DNA from 3 places in the Streptomyces sp. NPDC102462 genome. Region 2 is predicted to be linked to each of the others. Evidence: riboswitches for the same ligand, from Rfam matches in the RefSeq annotation. Region 2 holds a riboswitch; each other region holds the start of a gene.
What was found. A riboswitch is a leader RNA that binds a small molecule or an ion and turns the genes downstream of it on or off. The one in region 2 is predicted to bind S-adenosylmethionine.

Region 1 (7,532 bases), on a different contig from region 2:
CGGGGAACTGCGCGACGAGCCACGACGCACCCGCACCCGCCAGACGACGCGCAGCCCCCCGACAGGGGAGCGCAACGGCACCCGCCGACAGGCGCAAGCGCCCCCGAAGGGGCGCGGGGCTGTGTCAATGTGCGGCTTCGCCGCGCGGGCGCGCTCAGCCACGACGTAGCCGCACCCGCCAGACGACGCGCAGCCCCCCGGCCGGGGACCGCCGGCATGGGGTCACGACGGCAGCCGACCCCCGGACGGCGCATCCGCCCTTACAGCGGAGCGAGCCGCTTCGACCGCAGCAAAGAGGCCAGCGCCGACGCGAACTCCACCGGCTCCACCGGCAGGGTCACCGCGGCGTCGGCCCGGCTCCAGGTGGCCAGCCACGCGTCCTGGGGCCGCCCCATCAGCAACAGCACCGGCGGGCAGTGGAACACCTCGTCCTTGATCTGCCGGCAGACCCCCATGCCCCCCATCGGCACGGCCTCACCGTCCAGCACGCAGACATCGATCCCACCGCGGTCCAGCTCGCGCAGGACGGCGGCCGGAGTAGCGCATTCCACGAACTCGACCAGCGGCACATCGGGGGCGGGCCGCCGCCCGGTGGCCATCCGTACCTGCTCGCGGGTGTTGGAGTCGTCGCTGTAGACCAGCACCGTGGCGGTCGGCTGCATTGTTCCTCCGAGACGTCGGCGTCGTGCGGACAGGGCCGTTGGGCCGGATGCTACTCCCATGAACACCACGTCAACACCGGTATGACAGGGGCGGACACTCCGAACGGCACCCCCGGGAGTGAGCGCGGGATAAGCGACCGACATAATGTCGGGCGTGGCGACAGCAACGACAGTAGAAACCGGGCACGCGCACCCGTCGGTCAACCGGCCGAACCTCACCAGCGTCGGAACCATCATCTGGCTGAGTTCCGAGCTGATGTTCTTCGCGGCCCTCTTCGCGATGTACTTCACCCTGCGATCGGTGACGGGACCGACCCACTGGAAGTCGATGGCGCACGCCCTCAACGTGCCCTTCTCGGCGACGAACACCACGATCCTGGTGCTCTCCTCGCTCACCTGCCAGCTCGGCGTGTTCGCCGCCGAGCGCGGTGACGTGAAGAAGCTCCGTGGCTGGTTCATCGTCACCTTCATCATGGGTGCGATCTTCATCGGCGGTCAGATCTACGAGTACACGGAGCTGGTGAAGAAGGACGGCATCTCGCTGTCCTCCGACCCGTACGGTTCCGTGTTCTACCTGACCACCGGCTTCCACGGCCTGCACGTGACGGGCGGTCTCATCGCCTTCCTGCTGGTCCTCGGCCGCACCTACGCGGCGAAGAGGTTCACGCACGAGCAGGCGACCGCCGCCATCGTCGTGTCCTACTACTGGCACTTCGTCGATGTCGTCTGGATCGGCCTCTTCGCCACGATCTACCTGATCAAGTAAGTCGGCGCGCCGGACGACGGCCACCGATCCACCACAGAAGCATCGACGCAGAAGATCCTGACACCGGGGTAATCCGTGAAAAAGCTCTCCGCACGACGACGCCATCCGCTGGCGGCGGTCGTCGTCCTACTCTTCGCGCTGGCGGCCACCGGGGGGCTGTACGCCGCGTTCGCGCCTGCGAGCAAGGCGCAGGCCGACACGACCGCCCAGTCCCTGACCATCGAGGAGGGCAAGAAGCTCTACTCGGTCGGCTGCGCCAGCTGCCACGGCACCGGTGGCCAGGGCTCCTCCGACGGGCCGAGTCTCGTGGGTGTGGGCGCCGCGGCCGTGGACTTCCAGGTGGCCACCGGCCGGATGCCGGCCGCGACCTCCCAGGGCGCCCAGGTCCCGAAGAAGAAGAACATCTACACGCAGGCCCAGATCGACCAGCTCGCGGCGTACATCGCCTCGCTGGGCGCCGGTCCCGAGGTGCCGACGAAGGCGCAGTACGGCCCGGAGGGCGCGGACATCGCCAAGGGCGGTGATCTGTTCCGTACCAACTGCGCGCAGTGCCACAACTTCACCGGCAAGGGCGGGGCGCTGACCAAGGGCAAGTTCGCGCCGAACCTCGAAGGCGTCGACCCGAAGCACATCTACGAGGCCATGCAGACCGGCCCGCAGAACATGCCCTCCTTCCCCGACACCACGCTGTCGGAGAAGAACAAGAAGGACATCATCGCGTACCTGAACGCGGTCAACAGCAGCGACACCGAGAACCCCGGTGGCCTGTCCCTGGGCGGTCTCGGACCGGTCAGCGAGGGCCTGTTCGCGTGGATCTTCGGACTGGGCGCACTGGTCGCGGTCGCCGTCTGGGTCGCCGCTCGGACCGCAAAGGCCAAGAGGTCATGAGTAGCCAAGACATTCCAGAAGAGAACCTGCCCGCCGAGCAGGCCGGCGCGCTGAGCGTCGCGGACGAGAAGGACCCGTTCGCCGACCCGGGGCTGCCGCCGCACGAGCACCGCATCCAGGACATCGACGAGCGGGCCGCCAAGCGGTCCGAGCGGGCCGTCGCCCTGCTGTTCACGGTGTCGATGCTGGCCACCGTCGGCTTCATCGCCTCGTACGTGGCGATCCCGCACGACAAGTCGATCTTCGTCTTCCCGATCGGTCACGTCAGCGCGCTCAACTTCGCGCTCGGTCTGACGCTCGGCGCGGCGCTGTTCTGCATCGGCGCGGGCGCGGTCCACTGGGCCCGCACCCTGATGTCCGACGCGGAGATCGCCGACGATCGGCACCCGATCGAGGCGTCCCCCGAGGTCCGCACCAAGGTGCACGAGGACTTCAAGCAGGGCGCCAAGGAGTCCGCGCTCGGCCGCCGCAAGCTGATCCGCAACACGATGTTCGGCGCGCTCACCCTGGTGCCGCTCTCCGGTGTCGTGCTGCTGCGCGATCTCGGGCCGCTGCCCGAGAGCAAGCTGCGCCACACGATGTGGAAGAACGGCACGCTGCTCGTCAACATGAACACCAACGAGCCGCTGCGCCCCTCTGACGTCGCCGTGGGCTCGTTGACCTTCGCCAAGCCCGAGGGCCTGGAGGAGCACGACGAGAACTTCCAGAACGAGATCGCCAAGGCCGCCCTGATGATCGTCCGGATCCAGCCGGACAACATCAAGGACAAGCGCGAGCTCGAGTGGTCGCACGAGGGCATCGTGGCCTACTCGAAGATCTGCACCCACGTCGGCTGCCCGATCTCGCTGTACGAGCAGCAGACGCACCACGTGCTCTGCCCGTGCCATCAGTCCACCTTCGACCTCTCCGACGGTGCCCGAGTGATCTTCGGCCCCGCCGGTCACGCCCTGCCGCAGCTGCGCATCGGCGTGAGCGACGAGGGTTACCTCCAGGCGCTCGGCGACTTCGCGGAGCCCGTCGGTCCTGCTTTCTGGGAGCGCGGATGAGCACTGCATCGAACCAAGAGTCCCGCTCTCGCGGGAAGGCACCGGCCGGCGAACGCGTCGCCGACTGGGCCGACGGCCGGCTGGGGATCTACTCCCTGGCCAAGGCCAACATGCGCAAGATCTTCCCCGACCACTGGTCGTTCATGTTGGGCGAGGTCTGCCTGTACAGCTTCATCATCATCATCCTCACGGGTGTGTATCTGACGCTGTTCTTCCACCCGTCGATGAACGAGGTGGAGTACCACGGCTCGTACGTCCCGCTGCAGGGGCAGCTGATGTCCGAGGCGTTCAGCTCGACCCTGCACATCTCCTTCGACGTGCGCGGTGGTCTGCTGGTCCGGCAGATCCACCACTGGGCCGCGCTGATCTTCCTCGCCGGCATGTTCGTGCACATGATGCGCGTGTTCTTCACCGGCGCGTTCCGCAAGCCGCGTGAGATCAACTGGCTGTTCGGCTTCCTGCTGTTCGTCCTCGGCATGTTCACCGGTTTCACCGGTTACTCGCTCCCGGACGACCTGCTCTCCGGCACCGGTGTCCGCTTCATGGAGGGCGCGATCCTGTCCGTGCCGATCGTCGGCACGTACCTGTCGTTCTTCCTCTTCGGCGGCGAGTTCCCCGGCCATGACTTCGTGGCCCGGTTCTACTCGGTCCACATCCTGCTGCTGCCGGGCATCATGCTCGGCCTGGTGGTGGGCCACCTGATCCTGGTCTTCTACCACAAGCACACGCAGTTCGCGGGCCCCGGGAAGTCCGAGAAGAACGTCGTCGGCATGCCGCTGCTGCCGGTCTACATGGCCAAGGCCGGAGGCTTCTTCTTCCTGGTCTTCGGTGTCATCGCGGCCATCGCGGCCGTCGCGCAGATCAACCCGATCTGGGCCATCGGCCCCTACCGCGCGGACCAGGTGTCCACCGGCGCCCAGCCCGACTGGTACATGGGCTTCGCCGAGGGTCTGATCCGCTTCATGCCGGGCTGGGAGATCAACCTCTGGGGTCACACGCTCGTCCTGGGCGTCTTCATCCCGCTGGTCGTCTTCCCGCTGGTCCTGGCGGCGATCGCGGTCTACCCGTTCATCGAGTCCTGGATCACCGGCGACAAGCGCGAGCACCACATCCTGGACCGCCCGCGCAACGCCCCCACCCGGACCGCGTTCGGTGTCGCCTGGATCACCGTCTACATGATCACCCTGGTCGGCGGCGGCAACGACCTGTGGGCCACACACCTGCACCTGTCGATCAACGCCGTCACCTGGTTCGTCCGGATCTTCTTCTTCGTCGGACCGGTCATCGCGTTCATCGCCACCAAGCGGATCTGCCTCGGCCTGCAGCGCCGGGACCGCGAGAAGGTGCTGCACGGCCGCGAGACCGGCATCATCAAGCGTCTGCCGCACGGTGAGTTCATCGAGGTCCATGAGCCGCTCAGCCAGGAGCAGCTGCACACCCTCACGGCCCACCACCAGTACGAGCCGGCCCAGGTCGGCCCGACGGTCGACGAGAACGGTGTCGAGCGGAAGGTGAAGGGGTCCGAGAAGCTGCGCGCCAAGCTCAGCGACGCCTACTACGGCGAGGACGCCCAGATCCCGAAGCCCACCGTCGAGGAGTACAAGGAGATCACGAGCGGCCACGGCCACCACTGATCGCTGCGCACGCCACGCCACGCGCGAGGGGCCCCGTCCGGTGTTCGGACGGGGCCCCTCGTGCATCCGCCGGATGGATAGGGTGGAGCCGATCCGAAATTGACGACGACCGACGACCGACGACCGGAGCGGCTGATGAGCGCTGTGACCCCCGCTGGAGGCGACACCGCGGCGGGCCGTTCCTGGCCCGACCTGCTGAGCGCGCTGCTCGGCGGCCAGGACCTGAGCGCCGGTGACACGGCCTGGGCCATGGACCGCATCATGTCCGGCGAGGCCGCGGACGCCCAGGTCGCCGGCTTCCTGGTGGCGCTGCGGGCCAAGGGCGAGACGGTCGAGGAGATCACCGGCCTGGTCGAGGCGATGTACCAGCACGCCAAGCCGCTGCACATCCCCGGTCCGGCCGTCGACATCGTCGGTACGGGCGGCGACCGGGCCAAGACGGTCAACATCTCCACGATGTCCGCCATCGTGCTCGCCGGGGCCGGCGCGAAGGTCGTCAAGCACGGCAACCGGGCCTCCTCCTCGGCGAGCGGATCCTCCGATGTGCTGGAACAGCTCGGCATCAACCTGGATCTGACGCCGGAACGGGTCGCGCGGGTGGTCGAGGAGGCCGGAATCACCTTCTGCTTCGCGGCCACCTTCCACCCCTCGATGCGGTTCGTCGGCGCCGTCCGCCGGGACCTCGGGATTCCGACCTCGTTCAACCTCCTCGGGCCGCTCACCAACCCGGCCCGGGTCACCGCCTCCGCGATCGGCTGCTTCGACACCCGGATGGCGGGGCTCATCGCCGGGGTGCTGGCCGAACGCGGCTCCTCCGCGCTGGTCTTCCGCGGGGACGACGGCCTGGACGAGCTGACGACCACCGCCACCTCCCGGGTCTGGGTGGTGCGCGACGGCAAGGTCACCGAGGACGTCTTCGACCCGCGCGAGGTCGGCCTCGACCTGGTCCCCGTGTCGGCGCTGCGCGGCGCCGACCCCGCCTACAACGCCGGGGTGGCCAGGCGGCTGCTGGACGGCGAGACGGGCCCGGTGCGGGACGCGGTGCTGCTGAACTCGGCGGCGGCCCTGGTCGCCCTGGAGCCGGGGAGCGGGCCGCTGGCCGACCAGATCCGGGACGGCATGGCGAAGGCCGCCGAGTCGATCGACTCCGGCGCGGCCCGCCGAACGCTCGCACGCTGGGCCGCCGCCAGCCACGCGTGAGGCCCCGTACGGCGATGTGACGCAGGGCGCGGTCCAGGATCCGGACCGCGCCTTGCGCATCGATGATCGTGTGGCAGGATATCCGTCAGGTCATGAGCGACAGTCATTCGGCCCCGGCCGACTGTCCGGCAACCCTCCGTCCGTGGCGGGGTGCCCCGGGTGAAGACCAGGCCGTAGGCAGCGAGGTCTGCGGCAAGCGCGGACCCCTCGCACTCTGCTGAGTGACAAGCCCAGGGGTCCTGGTCGTCGAGGGAGCCTCTCGTGAGCAAGCGAATGCGATAGGGCCGCAGAGCCCCGCCTCCGCATACCCCTTTCTTCCTCCCCACGCCGAGCCCTGCCCGATGCCGCAGGTGTGCCCTCGCGTGGTGAATTCCGCCTGCTTTCACGGGAGTTGTGCCATGTCCGTCTCCACCGCTGCCTCCGACCAGTCCGTCCGCGCCCCGCTGCCCGTCCTCGGCCGTGATGTCACCGTGCCGCTCGTCACCGGCGGCGAGGTCACCTACGCCGCGCTCGACTACGCGGCCAGCGCCCCCGCCCTCCAGCGCGTCTGGGACGACGTGGCCGCCTACGCGCCCTACTACGGCAGCGTGCACCGCGGCGCCGGCTACCTCTCGCAGCTGTCCACCGACCTGTTCGAGAACGCCCGCGCGACCGTCGCCGAGTTCCTGGACTGCCGCCCCGACGACCAGCTGATCTTCACCCGCTCCACCACCGACTCGCTCAACCTGCTGGCGGCCGTGCTCCCGGCCGGCTGTCAGGTCTTCGTCTTCGAGACCGAGCACCACGCCTCGCTGCTGCCCTGGAAGGACGCCGAGGTCAGCTATCTCGACGCACCGCGCACCCCGGCGCAGGCCGTCGCGACCCTTGAGGCGGCGCTGGCCGGCCGTGACGGGCACGGTCCGGCCCTGGTCTGTGTCACCGGCGCCTCCAACGTCACCGGGGAGCTGTGGCCGGTGCGCGAGCTGGCCGCCGCCGCGCATGCGCACGGCGCCCGGATCGTCCTCGACGCCGCCCAGCTCGCCCCGCACCACCCGGTGTCGGTGCGGGACCTCGACGTCGACTGGGTCGCCTTCTCCGGGCACAAGCTGTACGCGCCGTTCGGGACCGGCGTGCTCGCCGGACGCGCCGACTGGCTGCGTGCGGCCGAGCCGTACCTCGCGGGCGGCGGGGCGAGCCGTACGGTCACCCGGCGGGCGGACGGGGGCGTGGCCGTGGAGTGGCACGAGACGGCTGCCCGTCATGAGGCCGGCTCGCCGAACGTGATCGGCGCCTACGCCGTCGCCTCCGCCTGCAAGGCCCTCACGGAGGCCGGCTTCGACACCCTGGTCGCCCGCGA
Region 2 (7,532 bases):
GCAGCCCCGAGGGGCCGATCGCGGGCGCGTCCGGGTACGGCGGCTGCCCCTGCTCGCGGACCATGCCGATGTGCCACAGCTGCGGGACGATCGTGCCGCCCGCCGCGTGCACCGCTTCGGCGACCCGGGCCCAGCCCGCCAGTTGGTCCGCGCCGTGGAACCGCGGGATCCGGTCGCTCAGGCCGGCCGATTCGTGGCCGACGTAGGTGCCTTCGGTGACGATCAGTCCGACGCCGGCGGCGGCGCGGCGGGCGTAGTACGAGACGACGTCCTCGCCGGGAATGCCGCCCGGCGAGAACGCGCGGGTCATCGGGGCCATCGCGATCCGGTTGGGGACGGTGAGCCCGTTGAGCGCGATCGGACGGGCGAGGATCTGGGCCGCGCGGGAGGCGGGCGGGGTGGTGACGGTCACGTGGGGGACTCCTCGGACAGCTGTCGACTGAGCGGTATGTGCACACGCATCGAGTGTGTCCTCATGCCAACCACCCCGCTCCCGACCGCATTCCGAACCCACGAACACTCACCGGCCGCCGCCGTTCCCGGACGGCACCGCTTCGTCGCGTCCCCGGGCTCGAAGCGGCGCACGGTCGGGTCCTTCGGCCGACATGCCCGAGGGCGGCACTCCCTGGGGTCAGGGAGTGCCGCCCTCGGTGTGTGGCGGACGGGTCCGATCCTCGGGGAGGATCAGAAGTCCATGTCACCGCCCGGCATGCCGCCCGGGGCGGCCGGTGCCGCCTTCTCCGGCTTGTCGGCGATGACGGCCTCGGTGGTGAGGAACAGCGCGGCGATGGACGCGGCGTTCTGCAGGGCGGAACGCGTCACCTTCGCCGGGTCGATGATGCCCTCGGCGACCAGGTCGACGTACTCGCCGGTCGCGGCGTTCAGGCCGTGACCCGGGGTGAGGTTGCGGACCTTCTCGACCACGACGCCGCCCTCGAGGCCGGCGTTGACGGCGATCTGCTTGAGCGGGGCCTCCAGGGCGAGCTTCACGGCCTGCGCGCCGGTCGCCTCGTCACCCTCCAGCTCCAGCTTCTCGAAGACGCTGGTGGTCTGCAGCAGGGCCACGCCACCACCGGCGACGATGCCCTCCTCGACGGCCGCCTTGGCGTTGCGCACGGCGTCCTCGATGCGGTGCTTGCGCTCCTTGAGCTCCACCTCGGTGGCGGCACCGGCCTTGATGACGGCGACGCCGCCGGCCAGCTTGGCCAGGCGCTCCTGGAGCTTCTCGCGGTCGTAGTCCGAGTCGCTGTTCTCGATCTCGGCGCGGATCTGGTTGACCCGGCCGTTGACCTGCTCGGAGGAGCCGGCACCGTCGACGATGGTGGTCTCGTCCTTGGTGATGACGACCTTGCGGGCGCGGCCCAGGAGGTCCAGGGTCGCGTTCTCCAGCTTGAGGCCGACCTCCTCGGAGATGACCTCGCCGCCCGTGAGGATGGCGATGTCGCCGAGCATGGCCTTGCGGCGGTCGCCGAAGCCCGGGGCCTTGACGGCGACGGACTTGAAGGTGCCGCGGATCTTGTTGACGACCAGGGTCGACAGGGCCTCGCCCTCGACGTCCTCGGCGATGATCAGCAGCGGCTTGCCCGACTGCATGACCTTCTCCAGGAGCGGGAGCAGGTCCTTGACGGAGCTGATCTTGGAGTTGGCGATCAGGATGTACGGGTCGTCGAGCGACGCCTCCATACGCTCCATGTCGGTGGCGAAGTACGCCGAGATGTAGCCCTTGTCGAAGCGCATGCCCTCGGTGAGCTCGAGCTCGAGACCGAAGGTCTGCGACTCCTCGACGGTGATGACGCCTTCCTTGCCGACCTTGTCCATGGCCTCGGCGATCAGCTCGCCGATCTGGGTGTCGGCGGCGGAGATGGAGGCCGTGGAGGCGATCTGCTCCTTGGTCTCGACGTCCTTCGCCTGCTCCAGCAGGGCGGCGGAGACGGCCTCGACGGCCCTCTCGATACCGCGCTTCAGGGCCATCGGGTTGGCGCCGGCGGCGACGTTGCGCAGGCCCTCCTTGACCAGGGCCTGGGCGAGGACGGTCGCGGTGGTCGTACCGTCACCGGCGACGTCGTCGGTCTTCTTGGCGACTTCCTTGACCAGCTCGGCGCCGATCTTCTCGTACGGGTCCTCCAGCTCGATCTCCTTGGCGATGGACACACCATCGTTGGTGATCGTGGGGGCGCCCCACTTCTTCTCAAGGACGACGTTGCGGCCCTTGGGGCCGAGGGTGACCTTGACGGCGTCGGCGAGCTGGTTCATACCGCGCTCAAGGCCGCGCCGCGCCTCCTCGTCGAACGCGATGATCTTGGCCATGTGAAGTGGTCCCTCCAGGACTGGGGGTGATTCCTTCGGACCGCGCCCGCGCCCGCGACGGACGGCTCACCGGCCTTGTGGTTCCTTGCCCCACCCGGCCTGCGGGCCTCACCGACCCGGTCCTTCATTGTCACTCTCACCTTCAGAGTGCTAACGCCAATGATTAGCACTCGACCCACCCGAGTGCAAGGTGCGCCCGCGCCGCGGACCCGTCGCGGGGCGCGCGACCGGGCCGTCGCGCCGGGCGCGCGCCCCCCGGCGCGACGGCCCGGACACCCGCGGCACAGGCCCCGCGGACACCGCGGCACCGGCCCTGCGGACACCCCCCGCGGCACCGGCCCTGCGGCATGCATGGACCCCGCGGCCAAGGCCCCGCGGCGCGGCCCCTCCGGCCCGGGCACGACGAAGGGCCCGCACCCCGGGAGGTGCGGACCCTTCGCGCTGAGAATGTTCAGGCGGTGACGCGAACCATGTCGGCCTGCGGGCCCTTCTGACCCTGCGAGATCTCGAACTCGACCCGCTGGCCCTCTTCCAGGGTGCGGTAGCCGTCCATCTGAATCGCGCTGTAGTGGACGAAGACGTCCGCACCACCGTCGACCGCGATGAAGCCGTACCCCTTCTCCGCGTTGAACCACTTGACGGTGCCCTGAGCCATGCCTAACTCCCCTATTACTGGCCCTTGCACAGATCCACACTTCGCGGACCCGGGTCAGACCTCACCCCCCAAGGTTGGGGGCGTGCGCCGGAACGCGTCGACCGCGGCTGAATGTATCTGTCCAACTGCCGTCTGCAACAGGTCAATCGGACGAGAAATCTGGACGCACCCGGTCGGGAATCTGCCGAGAATTCGGCAGAATTCAGGGCAAGTCGGGCCCTATAAAAGGAATAAAAGCCGCGAAGAACGCATGGACTTTGGCGACTTCTTGGCGGCTGCGCGGATTGAATCCGGGGCTTCCGACCCGGGGGCCGGGAACGCGTTCCCCAACTCTACCGCGCTCAACCCCACTGAATGGCCCCCTCCGCTTCTCTCACGGAGGGGGCCATCGGACGAACAGTCGGTAACCGAAGTCACCGAAAGTGAGGGACCGTCAGCCGCCGGCCACGGCGGGGATGATGGACACGCCCGCACCGTCCGGCGTCGCCGTCTGCAGGCCCTGCTCGAAGCGGACGTCGTCGTCGTTGACGTACACGTTCACGAAGCGGCGCAGCTTGCCCTGGTCGTCCAGGACGCGAGCGGAGATGCCGGTGTGGTTCTTCTCCAGGTCGGCGATCACCTCTGCGAGGTTCGCGCCCTCGGCGCTCACCTCGGACAGGCCGCCCGTGTAGGTACGCAGGATGGTCGGGATGCGAACGGTCACGCTCATGCGAGGCCAGCCTCTCGGAAGGAGTCCAGGTTCGGGCGGATGGTGGCGGTCAGGCCGGTGCCGGCCACCGCGTCGAGGGTCTTGAGGCCGTCGCCGGTGTTGAGGACGACCGTGGTGAGCGCCGGGTCGAGGACGCCCTCGTCGAGGAGCTTCTTCGTCACGCCCACGGTGACACCGCCGGCCGTCTCCGCGAAGACACCCTCGGTGCGCGCCAGCAGCTTGATCGCGTCGACGACCTGGTCGTCCGTCACGTCCTCCACCGCACCGCCCGTGCGGCGCGCGATGTCCAGCACGTACGGCCCGTCGGCCGGGTTGCCGATCGCCAGGGACTTGGCGATCGTGTTCGGCTTCTGCGGGCGGACCACGTCATGTCCTGCCTTGAACGCCGTGGACACCGGCGAGCAGCCCTCGGCCTGCGCGCCGAAGATCTTGTACGGCCGGTCCTCGACCAGGCCCAGCGCGATCAGCTCCCGCAGCCCCTTGTCGATCTTGGTGAGCTGGGAGCCGGAGGCGATCGGCACGACGATCTGGTCGGGCAGCCGCCAGCCGAGCTGCTCACAGATCTCGTACGCCAGGGTCTTGGAGCCCTCCGCGTAGTACGGGCGCAGGTTGACGTTGACGAAGCCCCAGCCCTCACCCGCCGGGTCGCCGATCAGCTCGGAGCAGAAGCGGTTCACGTCGTCGTAGTTGCCCTCGATGCCGACCAGCTCACCGCCGTAGATCGCGGCCATGACGACCTTGCCCTGCTCCAGGTCGTACGGGATGAACACACAGGAGCGCAGGCCGGCCCGGGCCGCCGCGGCGCCGACGGCCCCGGCGAGGTTGCCGGTCGAGGAGCAGGACAGGGTCGTGAAGCCGAAGGCGCGCGCCGCCTCCAGCGCCTGGGCGACCACCCGGTCCTTGAAGGAGTGCGTCGGGTTGCCGGAGTCGTCCTTCACGTACAGGCCGCCGGTGACGCCGAGTTCACGGGCCAGGTTGTCGGCCTGGACCAGCTTGGTCCAGCCAGGGTTCAGATTGGGCTTTTCGGCCACGTCCGCGGGGACGGGCAGCAGCGGCGCATAGCGCCAGATGTTCGCGGGACCCGCCTCGATCGTCCGGCGCAGCTCCTCGGTGTCGTACGCCGAGAAGTCGTAAGCGATCTCCAGCGGGCCGAAACACTCCTCGCAGGCGAACACCGGGCCGAGCGGCACCCGGTGGCCGCACTCGCGGCAGCTCAGGGCCGCGGCGGGACCGAGGTCCACCGACTGGTTCGTGGTGCTTGCAACGGTCTGCACAGCCATGTGAGGCGAGGCCCTTTCTCCTCATCTTCCTCACGACGCATCTCGCCGTGAGACGGATTTGGCACCTTCCCTAGCCGGGAGCCTCGCGGAAACGATCGGCTTGCGCAGCGATCAGTACGAGAACCGGCTGGAGGGTTGCCGGGGCTTCATCGGGCCGTGTCCCTCTGCCCCTCTGGATGAGCTGTATGCGGTTGTGAACGCCGACGACCCCCGACATGCGATGGTCATCCGCGTTGTTCAAGACTGTAACCGACGGCCAGGACAGTTGAGATAGTCGTCCGAACCGCGAGATGGATCACACATGCACCCGGTGTGATCACGACAGTGAGGAGCAGCTGACTGTGCTGGAAGAAGTCGAGCGCTGGCTGGCCACCCGCTCCTGGTCCGTGACCGACCGGCCACTGCACAAGATCCTCGCCGCGAAACAGCGTACGGGCCAGTCGGTCTCCGTCGTGCTGCCCGCGCTCAACGAGGAGGAGACGGTCGGCGACATCGTCGCCGTCATCCGGCGCGACCTCATGCGGCGGGCTCCGCTGGTCGACGAGATCGTCGTGGTCGACTCGGGGTCCACCGACCGCACCTCCGAGGTGGCCGCCGCCGCGGGCGCCCAGGTGGTGCACCGCGACGCCATCCTGCCGCGGCTGCCCGCCGCGCCCGGCAAGGGCGAGGTCCTGTGGCGCTCGCTGCTCGTCACCGGCGGGGACATCGTCTGCTTCGTCGACGCGGACCTGCGGGAGTTCTCCTCCGACTTCGTCACCGGGATCGTCGGCCCGCTGCTCACCGAACCGGACGTCGACCTGGTCAAGGCCATGTACGACCGCCCGCTGGCCGGCGCGGCGGGCCAGGGCGGCCGGGTCACCGAGCTGATGGCGCGACCGCTGCTCAATCTGCACTGGCCGCAGCTGGCCGGTTTCGTGCAGCCGCTCGGCGGCGAGTACGCGGCCCGCCGCTCACTGCTGGAGCGGCTGCCGTTCCCCGTCGGGTACGGCGTCGAACTGGGCATGCTGGTCGACGCCCTGCACCTGGTGGGCCTTGACGCCCTCGCCCAGGTCGACGTCGGTGTGCGCAGGCACCGGCACCAGGACGGGCAGGCGCTGGGCCGGATGGCCGCCGCGATCTACCGCACCGCGCAGCTGCGGCTGGCCCGCGGGCACCTCGTACGCCCGTCCCTCACCCAGTTCGAACGCGGCGAACACGGCTTCGAACCACACACCTACCCGGTGGACACCGAGGAACGCCCACCCATGGTCCAGATCACGGAGTACACCACCCGCCGAGTGGCCTGAAGCCGACGCCGGCCGTGCCCGGCCCACACGGGAGCGGACCGTACGTTTGAGTGTTTGTGGGGCGGGCTAGGTTGAGGCGTATGGCTTCCACGTACGGTGCTGCCCAAGTGCTGGTCGCGTCCAACCGCGGCCCGGTCTCGTACTCCGTCCGGGAGGACGGCTCGCTGGCCGCCCGGCGAGGCGGCGGCGGGCTGGTCTCGGGGCTCTCGGCGATCGGCCCCGACGCGGACGCCCTGTGGGTGTGCTCGGCACTGTCCGACGGCGACCGCGAGGCGGTGCGCCGCGGGGTCGGCGAGCCCGGCGTGCGGATGCTGGACATTCCGGCCGACGTGTACGCCGACGCCTACAACGGCATCGCCAACTCGGTGCTGTGGTTCGTGCACCACATGCTCTACCAGACCCCGCTTGAGCCGGTCTTCGGCGCGGAGTTCCGGCGGCAGTGGGCGTCGTACCAGACCTACAACCGGGCGTTCGCCGAGGCGCTGGCCGAGGAGGCGGCGGAGGCCGCGGCGGTCGTCGTACAGGACTACCACCTGGCGCTGGCCCCCCGGATGCTCCGGCAGCTCCGCCCCGACCTGCGCATCGGCCACTTCTCGCACACCCCCTGGGCGCCGCCGGACTACTTCCGGCTGCTGCCCGACGACATCGCGGCCGAACTGCTCGGCGGCATCCTGGGCGCGGACCGCGCCGCGTTCCTCACCCGGCGCTGGGCGGACGCCTTCACCGACTGCTGCCACCTGGTCCTCGGGCCCGGCATCCCCTCCGGCACCCGCATCGGCGTGCACGGTCTGGGCGCCGACGCGGACTTCCTGCGCGCGCGTGCGCACGAGCCGGACGTGGCCGAGCGGATGACGGCGCTGCGCGCGGAGATCGGCGCGGACCGCAAGGCGATCGTGCGGGTGGACCGCACCGAGCTGTCCAAGAACATCGTGCGCGGGCTGCTGGCGTACCGGCAGCTGCTGACGGACCGCCCCGAGTGGCGCGAGCGGGTCGTGCACATCGCCTTCGCCTACCCCTCGCGCCAGGACCTGGCCGTGTACCGGGACTACACCGCCGAGGTGCGGCGCGTCGCGGAGGAGATCAACGCGCGGTACGGGACGCCGGGCTGGACGCCGGTGCTGCTGCACGTCGAGGACGACTTCGCGCGCTCGCTGGCCGCCTACCGGCTGGCCGACGTGGCCCTGGTGAACCCCATCAGGGACGGCATGAACCTGGTCGCCAAGGAGGTGCCGGTCGTCTCCGACCAGGGCTGCGCGCTGGTGCTGTCCCGGGAGGCGGGGGCGTACGAGGAGCTG
Region 3 (7,532 bases), on a different contig from region 2:
CCATGATCCGTGACGGAGCGTGCTATCACGCTTCACCTACCGTCACGGCTGCGGCTTGACAACACGATTGGGATGTCCTTCGTCGCTGGGGGTGAGCTGGTGTGAGCGGGTGCGGGGTCGCTGGGGGTGAGTGGCTGCGAGGGAGCTGAGCGCTCCGCTGGAAATGCCGGGATATGCCGTCGGTCGCCTGCGGCACCGTCGTGGCTGGTCGCGCAGTTCCCCGCGCCCCTTCGGGGCGCTGTCGAACCGCAGCGGACTTCACAGGACCTTGCTCAGGAAGTCCCTGGTCCGCTCGTGCCGGGGGTGGTCGAGCACCGCGGCGGGCGGGCCCTGTTCGACGATCCGTCCGCCGTCGATGAAGACGATCCGGTCGGCGACCTCGCGGGCGAATCCGATCTCGTGGGTGACGATGACGAGGGTGGTGCCGCTGGTCGCGAGGTCCTTGATGACGGACAGCACCTCGCCGACGAGTTCCGGGTCGAGCGCCGAGGTCGGCTCGTCGAACAGGATGATGCCGGGGCGCAGCGCGAGGGCGCGGGCGATCGCGACGCGCTGCTGCTGGCCGCCGGACAGCTGCCGCGGATAGGCGTCCGTCCGGTCGCCGAGGCCGACCCGGGTGAGCAGGTCACGGGCGAGTTCCCGGGCCGCGGGCCGGGTGAGCCGCCCGGTGGCCACGGGGGCGGCGGCCACGTTGTCGAGCGCGGTCAGGTGCGGGAACAGGTTGAAGTTCTGGAAGACGAAGCCGATCCGGCTGCGCTGGGCCAGGATCGCCCGCTCGCTCAGTTCCTTCAGCCGCTTGCCGCTGCGTCTGACCCCGATCGGTTCGCCGCCGACGCTGACGTGTCCGATCTCGGGCCGCTCCAGGTGGTTGATCACCCGCAGCAGCGTGGACTTGCCTGACCCGGACGGGCCGATGACGACGGTGACCTCGCCGGGGCGCACGGTCAGGTCGATGCCGTCGAGGACGCGATGGGCGCCGTACCACTTGTGCACGTTGTGCACCTCCAGGGCGACGGGAGCCTGCTGGGCGGGCGGGCCTGCGGTCATACGGCGGCCTCCCGGCGCAGTCGGGCGCGCAGTGCGACGAGGCCGGAGCGGGCCCGCTGCCAGGGCGTCGGCGGCAGGGTGCGGGTGGCGCCCCGGGCGAAGTACCGCTCGACGTAGAACTGGACGACGGACACGACGCTGGTGAGGATCAGGTACCAGACGGTGGCGACCAGCAGCAGCGGCACGATGTCGCCGGGGTAGGTGCTGCCCATGGTCTGCACCGAGCCGAACAGGTCGAGCAGCGACACGTAGAACACCAGGGACGTGGCCTTGATCAGGCCGATGAGCTGGTTGACGTAGTTCGGGGTGATGGACCTGAGGGCCTGCGGGAACACGATCCGGGTGAACTGGTAGCGCCTCGGCAGGCCGAGCGCTGCGGCGGCCTCGTGCTGGCCCTGGTCGACGGAGAGGATGCCGCCGCGGACCACCTCCGAGGCGTACGCCGCCTCGTTGAGGCCGAGCCCGACCACGGCGACCACCATGTCGGTGGCCAGCCGGGACTCGTCGAAGGTGACGAACGCGGGACCGAAGGGGACGCCGAGGCTCACCGTCCGGTACAGGGCCGAGAAGTTGTAGAGGAAGATCAGTACGACGATGAGCGGCACGGACCGGAACAGCCAGGTGTACGTCCAGCTGACGGCGCGCAGCACGGGGCTCCCGGAGAGCCGGCCGAGGGCCAGCAGGATGCCGCCGAGCAGGCCGAGCACGGCGCTGAGCGCGGTCACTTCGAGGGTGATGAGCAGGCCGTCGAGGATGGTGGGGCGCAGGAACCAGTAGCGGAAGCGGTCCCACTGGTAGAAGGGGTTGGTGGCCAGTCCGTGTGCGATCTGTGCCACGACCACCAGCACGACGGCCGTGACGATCCATCGGCCGGGGCGGCGCAGCGGTACGACTCGCTGGGCGGACAGGGTTTTTGACGGTGTGTCGGCTGGTGGCGGCGCGGTGAGGGACACGGCGCCGCCCGGGGATTCGGACATGGCGGGCTCCGGCGGGGTCGGGGCACCCCCGGGCCGGCGGAGCGACCCGTGTGGCCGCGGCGGCGCTGGGCCGGCCGGCGTCGAGCCGGCGGGGCCAGGGTGCGGCGCGGCGCACGGGAGGGGCACGGGGACCGGGGAGGGGCGGGCAGCGGCACACCGCTCGATCGGTGTGCGTCGGGAACGCGGGGGCCGGAGGTGGCGTCAGCCCCGGCGACGGGCAGGGCCCGAAGCGGTACACAGTGCGCTGTTCACGCGGAGCAGGTCGACCGCCCGGTCGGCGACGAGCAGACCCGCGTACGGATGTACGCGGCTTCGGGTGCGGCCGTCGGCCGTCCCGTCGGCTGCGTACAGGTCCGTCACTCGCGTCACTCGCATTTCCGGCCCCCGCGGGGCCCTCGCGCTTACCGAAGCGTCATCCGGTCCGGTCGTCACCTGGGGCACCCCACCGCGGCGCGAGGGTTGCCGGCCAGCGAGCCAGGGCTTGTCGCTGACACTCATGACCGTGCTGAGCGGTAAGTAAGGCAGTTGGGCCGACGTATGTCAACGCCCGTCCGCTGAATGGACCGGCCCCTGCCCGCTCAGCCGCGCCGGGGTCCCAGGGCGCCGGCCGCATGCCGCGCCCAGTCCAGGATCTGCACGGCCGAGCCGGCCGCCTCCAGGCCCGCGCAGCGGGCGTGATGACGGCGGGCGATGCCGTCCAGGTCGAGGTGCGCGCCGAAGGCGGGCCGCCCCGCCAGGCGCCGGGCGTGCGCCCACAGCGCCGGATGAGCGGCCACGCGGTGCACGGCGGCGGCGTCGAGGTGATGGCGGTGCACGGTGTCGAGTTGCACCAGCGCGACCCACAACTCGACGTCGGCTGCGGTGAGTTTGTCGCCGATCAGGAACTCCCGTCCGGTGAGCCGCCGTTCCAGTCCGGCCAGGGTGCCGAGCAGGACGTCGAGCGCCGCGGCCCGCTCGGTCGCGTCCGCGCCGGCCCGGCCCGCCCGCTGCGCGGCCTCCTCGATGCCCTGCGCGCACAGCCGCTCGATCTCCTCGATCCCGGCCTCGGTGCCGCACGGGTAGAGCCGGTCGCGGCCGTCGCCGAAGCAGCGGTCGAGGTCGCGCAGGATGTCGGGGGCGTGGGTGCTGACGATCCGGCCCGACCAGTCGTCGCTGAGCACCGGCGCGAGCGCCGGTCCCGGGTAGCGGTGCGCGCTCGCCTCGTAGAGCGGGCGCAGCGCCGAGTGGCCGCCGCCGGGACAGTCCGGGACGGCGTCGAGGAGGGTGACAGGACAGATGTCGTCGAGGGCGAGGAGGCTGTGGCCGACGGCTATCCGCAGGCCGTCGGGACAGGCGGTGGTGAGGTGGAGCCGGTAGCGGCGGGGCACGGCGTAGTGGCCGCTGCGCGCGTCCCGGCCGATCCTGCCCCGGAAGCGGGCGGGCCGCTGGGCGGACGGGAGGGCGGCGAGCGGCGTGCGGAACGTGGACATGCGTCTCCCCGGGTGTGGGCGCGCGGCTGTGCGCGGCCGAAGCGTCGTCGGTCGGTGGGTGCGAGGGGCCCCGGTCGGCCGGGAGCGCGGGACGGTCAGCCCGGGAGGCTGATCGCGCTGCAGACCCGCAGCAGGTCGATGTGCCGGCGGGAGGTCAGCAGGGGCAGCGACGGCGCTCGGCGGCCACGGCCGGTGCTCGTCCCACGGCGCCTCATCGTTTCCCTACCTTTTCACTAGGATTCCCTTCTGGAGTGTCGATCCGCGCCCGCGGGCACGTCAAGGGGGCGTCCACCCCTGGGACACCGCCCGCCGCGCGGCACACGGTCCTGTCCCGCCGGTTCACCCGAACGGTCCGGTCACGCTGGTCGGCCGGGCCGCCCGGTGGTGGCGTGGAGGGACGTACCGCGTCGCGAGGAGGCAGCCCCGATGAACCGTCCGTACCGTCACGCGCGTGTCCTCGCCTCGGCCCTGGCCGCCGGATCACTGCTGGCCACGGGCGCCTGCTCGGACGCCGACGGGGCCTTGGACACGGCGCCCGCCTCCCCCGCCGCCGAGCGCTCCCCGCAGGCCGCGGCCGATCCCGGCCGGTCCCCGAGCCCGTCCGCCACCCCCGCGCTCACGAGGGCGGGCGCGAAGGCCGCGCTGATCACCGCGGCCGACCTCGAGGACGACTGGACGCAGGCGAACGACGCCGCCTCCTGGCGGGACAGACTGCTGATGGGCAAGGTCGACGTCGCCGCGTTCCTCAAGGGCAAGGCCGCCGCGGCCGACTGCCAGCGGCTCCTTGACGGCCTGTACTCCGACAGCCTGCTGGGCCGTGCGCCCGGCGCCTCGGCGCTCACCGGGTTCACCGATCCGCGGGCCCGGCTGCTGTACCAGGTCGGCGACTACGGCGAGGCTTCGGTGAAGAAGTCCCTGGACTGGTTCCGGAGCCTGCCGCGCAAGTGCGGCCAGTTCACCGTGACCGGCTCCGACGGCGGCAAGCGGACCGTCCAGGTGGTGTCGGCCACGCTGCCCCCCGCCGGCGACGACCGGGCGGGGGTCACCGTGACGGTGAAGGGCACCGCCAACGGGCAGCCGGTCACCCTCACCACGGACGTCGCCGCGCTCCGGGTGGTCGCCTCCGGGGCCACCGTCATCAACGGCGGCCTCTCGGGCGCCGATCGCACCAGCACCGAGGCGGCCGTGCGGGCGGGTGCGCAGCGGCTGAAGGACGTCCTCGCCGGAAAGACCCCGGCGCCCCACCCCAGCGAGTTCGACTGACGGCGCGCTGCGCGCGGGTGCGTGGGGCCCGTCGGGCGGGACCGGCTCGCCGCACGCTCGTGGTCAATGCGCCCGGCGCCCCTCGGAGCGCAGCCGCTCCCGCCATTCCTCCGGGCTGCGGCTGACCGGCTGCGTCGTGGCGATGAAGTCCTCCAGTACCGCCAGAAAACGGTGCGGATCGGCGCGGAACGGAAAGTGTCCCGAGCCCTCGAAGATCTCCAGACGGCTGCCGGGCATCGCCGCGTGCGCCACGCCGGCTTGCCCGGCGGGCACCACCTGGTCGCGTGAGCCCCAGACCAGCAGGGTCGGCATGCCGGCGGTGAGGTAGCAGCGGTCCAGCATGGACACCACCTGACCACGCCAGTCCACCACCGCGCGCAGCGTGCGGATGAACGCGTCACGGGAGGCCGAGTCGGGCAGCGCGTCCACCACGCGCAGCAGATCCGGCGCGTCCACGCCGAGCCCGGTGTCGAGCAGGCGCAGCAGCCGGACCACGACCGCGGTCTGCGCCCGTACCGTCGGAAGCCGCAACATGGCGAGGCCGAGATGGGCCCCGGGCAGCGAGGCCAGGCGCAACGCCGGGGTGACACCGCGGCCCACCCCGCCGGTGCTCACCAGCGCCAGCCGCTCGGTGCGGCCCGGGAACTGGTACGCGAACTGCATGGCCACACCGCCGCCGAGGGAGTGTCCGACCAGCGTCACCCGGTCGATGTCCAGCACGCCCAGCAGGTCCCGCATGCCGTTGGCGTACGCGGGGACCGAGTAGTCGCCGCGCGGCTTGTCGGAGCAACCGTGGCCGAGCAGGTCCGGGGCGATGACCGTGTGGTGCCGGGCGAGTTCGGGAATCAGCTCGGCCCAGGTGTCGGACGAGTCGCCGATGCCGTGGATCAGCAGCACGGCCGGACCGCTGCCCGCCATGCGGAAGGCCCAACGGTGGCCGTGGACGAACCGGTACTGCCGTGGGACGGGCTCCTGGATCGCGCGCAACCGCGTGGACCCGCCACGCTGCGGGGGGATGCTGGCCACGGTGGCTCCTCTCCAGGGCGAAGCCCCTCGGCGCCGGTTGACGTGCTCGTAACTCATACGCGCTGCTGGAATCTAAATCAACAAGTCGACTTATCGAAGTCGGCTACGTCACAGCGCGATACCACTCGGACGTGAGATACGCCATGACAACAACCGGATAAAGCGGACAGAAGGGGGCCGTGTGGCGGCGGAGTCGATGCCGGGATTACACCCGCACTCGCGCCCTTCACAAGCGCACAAACCCGCCCGATATACCGGTCATCGCGTCCGCGGAGCATCTGTCCGAGGCGGGTCGCGGGGTGGTCCACTGCTGGACACGGATTCCGCCGATCGCCTCCCCCGCCCCGCAAAGGAGAAGTCATGGCGTCTTCCACGGCATGGCATCAGTCATTCGGCGCACTGCTGCACGGGGAAACGTCCGCAGCGGTGAGGGAGGAGGCCACCCGGCTGCTCAGCGATGAGCTTTTCCGTCCGCACACCGGCCTCACCGAAGACGAACAGACCCGATTGACCATACGGCGGCTGCGGCACATCTGCGAAGCCCTGCCGCGGGGAAGCAATCTGGCTCGTGATCCGGAACGCCTGTTCGCGCTGGTCGCGGCCACCGCCGTCGTGGACCCGTCCCTTTCGGTCGCCATGATCATTCATCATGGGCTGTGCCTGTCCTTCCTGGAGGATTTCACCGACCCCGCCGACCGGCTGCGTCCTTTCAAAGAGGCACTGGTCTCGGGGCAAGCAGTCGGTTCCTTCCTCATCACCGAGATCGGACGCGGCAACAGCCAGCTCGAAGTGCGGACCGAAGCCGTCTACGACAGCGAGACGGACGGATTCATCCTCCACACCCCCGATCCCGGCGCCCAGAAATTCATGGGCAACGTCGGCCTCGGCGGTGTGCCCAGAATCGCCGTGGTCACGGCGCGACTGATCGTGGCGGGAAAGGACCGAGGGGCCTTCCCGTTCGTGATCCGACTCGCCGACGGCCAAGGCCCGACTCCCGGCGTGCACACCACCATCACGCGATCCGGGGTCGTACCGATGGACTATTCCCTGACCCGGTTCGACCGGGTCTGGCTGCCGCGCGCCAACTGGCTCAGTGACGACGCGTCGATCGACGACGCGGGAAACTTCAGCGATCCGGTGGAAAACCGTGACAAGCGGCTGCTGCGATCCGTTTCCACCGTCCAGAACGTGTGGGCGGGCATGTCCGGCGCGCTGGCCGCCGTGAGCACGGTCGCGGCGGCTTCCGCCCTGCACTTCTCCACGCGGCGCCGTACCACCGCCCGCATCGGCACCGCACTCCCGGTCCTGGAGTACACGACCCAGCATCGCCCGCTCTTCGGCTGCCTGGCCGACGCCATGGCCATCTCATGCCTGGCCAGCGCCGCCCGCTCGGCACGCATCGAGCTGATCGCGGCATGGCGGCGCGGCGAGCGCGCTTCGGCACCCCGCATCGGCACGATGACATGGGCTCCGTGGGCGCCCGTCAACAGCGAACTGGCGATGGCCAAGGTCATGGCCGCCTGGACCACCGAGCGCGTGACGGCCGAATGCAGGTTGCGCTGCGGCGTGCTGGGAGCACTGGCCTCCAGTCGATACCTGGACTATCAGGGCCTGGGCCACATGCTCAACGCCGGAGGCGGCGACAACCTCCTCATCGTCCTGGACACCGCACGAGACCTGGTGACCCGGGCCGTCGAGCTTCCCGGCCCCGATCCGTCCCTGCACACACGGGAGATGGCCCTGACGGACA

Region 1: linked by a shared signal. The riboswitch ahead of ACIRFL_RS11295 (aminotransferase class V-fold PLP-dependent enzyme) and the one ahead of thrC (threonine synthase) in region 2 are both predicted to bind S-adenosylmethionine.
Region 3: linked by a shared signal. The riboswitch ahead of ACIRFL_RS19515 (amino acid ABC transporter permease) and the one ahead of thrC (threonine synthase) in region 2 are both predicted to bind S-adenosylmethionine.

Annotation. Positions count from the first base shown of each region.
Region 1 covers NZ_JBIWKB010000009.1:213,608-221,139, reverse strand. The annotation lists gene ACIRFL_RS11325 (hypothetical protein) at 261-662, opposite strand; gene ACIRFL_RS11320 (heme-copper oxidase subunit III) at 808-1,428, shown strand; gene ACIRFL_RS11315 (c-type cytochrome) at 1,504-2,316, shown strand; gene ACIRFL_RS11310 (Rieske 2Fe-2S domain-containing protein) at 2,313-3,362, shown strand; gene ACIRFL_RS11305 (cytochrome bc complex cytochrome b subunit) at 3,359-4,996, shown strand; gene trpD (anthranilate phosphoribosyltransferase) at 5,132-6,196, shown strand; SAM riboswitch class IV at 6,285-6,401, shown strand; gene ACIRFL_RS11295 (aminotransferase class V-fold PLP-dependent enzyme) at 6,595-7,532, shown strand, end outside.
Region 2 covers NZ_JBIWKB010000041.1:43,868-51,399, reverse strand. The annotation lists gene ACIRFL_RS29675 (NADH:flavin oxidoreductase) at 1-412, opposite strand, end outside; gene groL (chaperonin GroEL) at 685-2,307, opposite strand; gene ACIRFL_RS29665 (cold-shock protein) at 2,759-2,962, opposite strand; gene ACIRFL_RS29660 (MoaD/ThiS family protein) at 3,396-3,671, opposite strand; gene thrC (threonine synthase) at 3,668-4,951, opposite strand; SAM riboswitch class I at 4,970-5,134, opposite strand; gene ACIRFL_RS29650 (glucosyl-3-phosphoglycerate synthase) at 5,293-6,237, shown strand; gene ACIRFL_RS29645 (trehalose-6-phosphate synthase) at 6,318-7,532, shown strand, end outside.
Region 3 covers NZ_JBIWKB010000020.1:137,937-145,468, reverse strand. The annotation lists gene ACIRFL_RS19520 (amino acid ABC transporter ATP-binding protein) at 259-1,047, opposite strand; gene ACIRFL_RS19515 (amino acid ABC transporter permease) at 1,044-2,024, opposite strand; SAM riboswitch class IV at 2,417-2,526, opposite strand; gene ACIRFL_RS19510 (glutathione S-transferase C-terminal domain-containing protein) at 2,603-3,493, opposite strand; gene ACIRFL_RS19505 (putative leader peptide) at 3,589-3,708, opposite strand; gene ACIRFL_RS19500 (hypothetical protein) at 3,920-4,756, shown strand; gene ACIRFL_RS19495 (alpha/beta fold hydrolase) at 4,820-5,782, opposite strand; gene ACIRFL_RS19490 (acyl-CoA dehydrogenase) at 6,143-7,532, shown strand, end outside.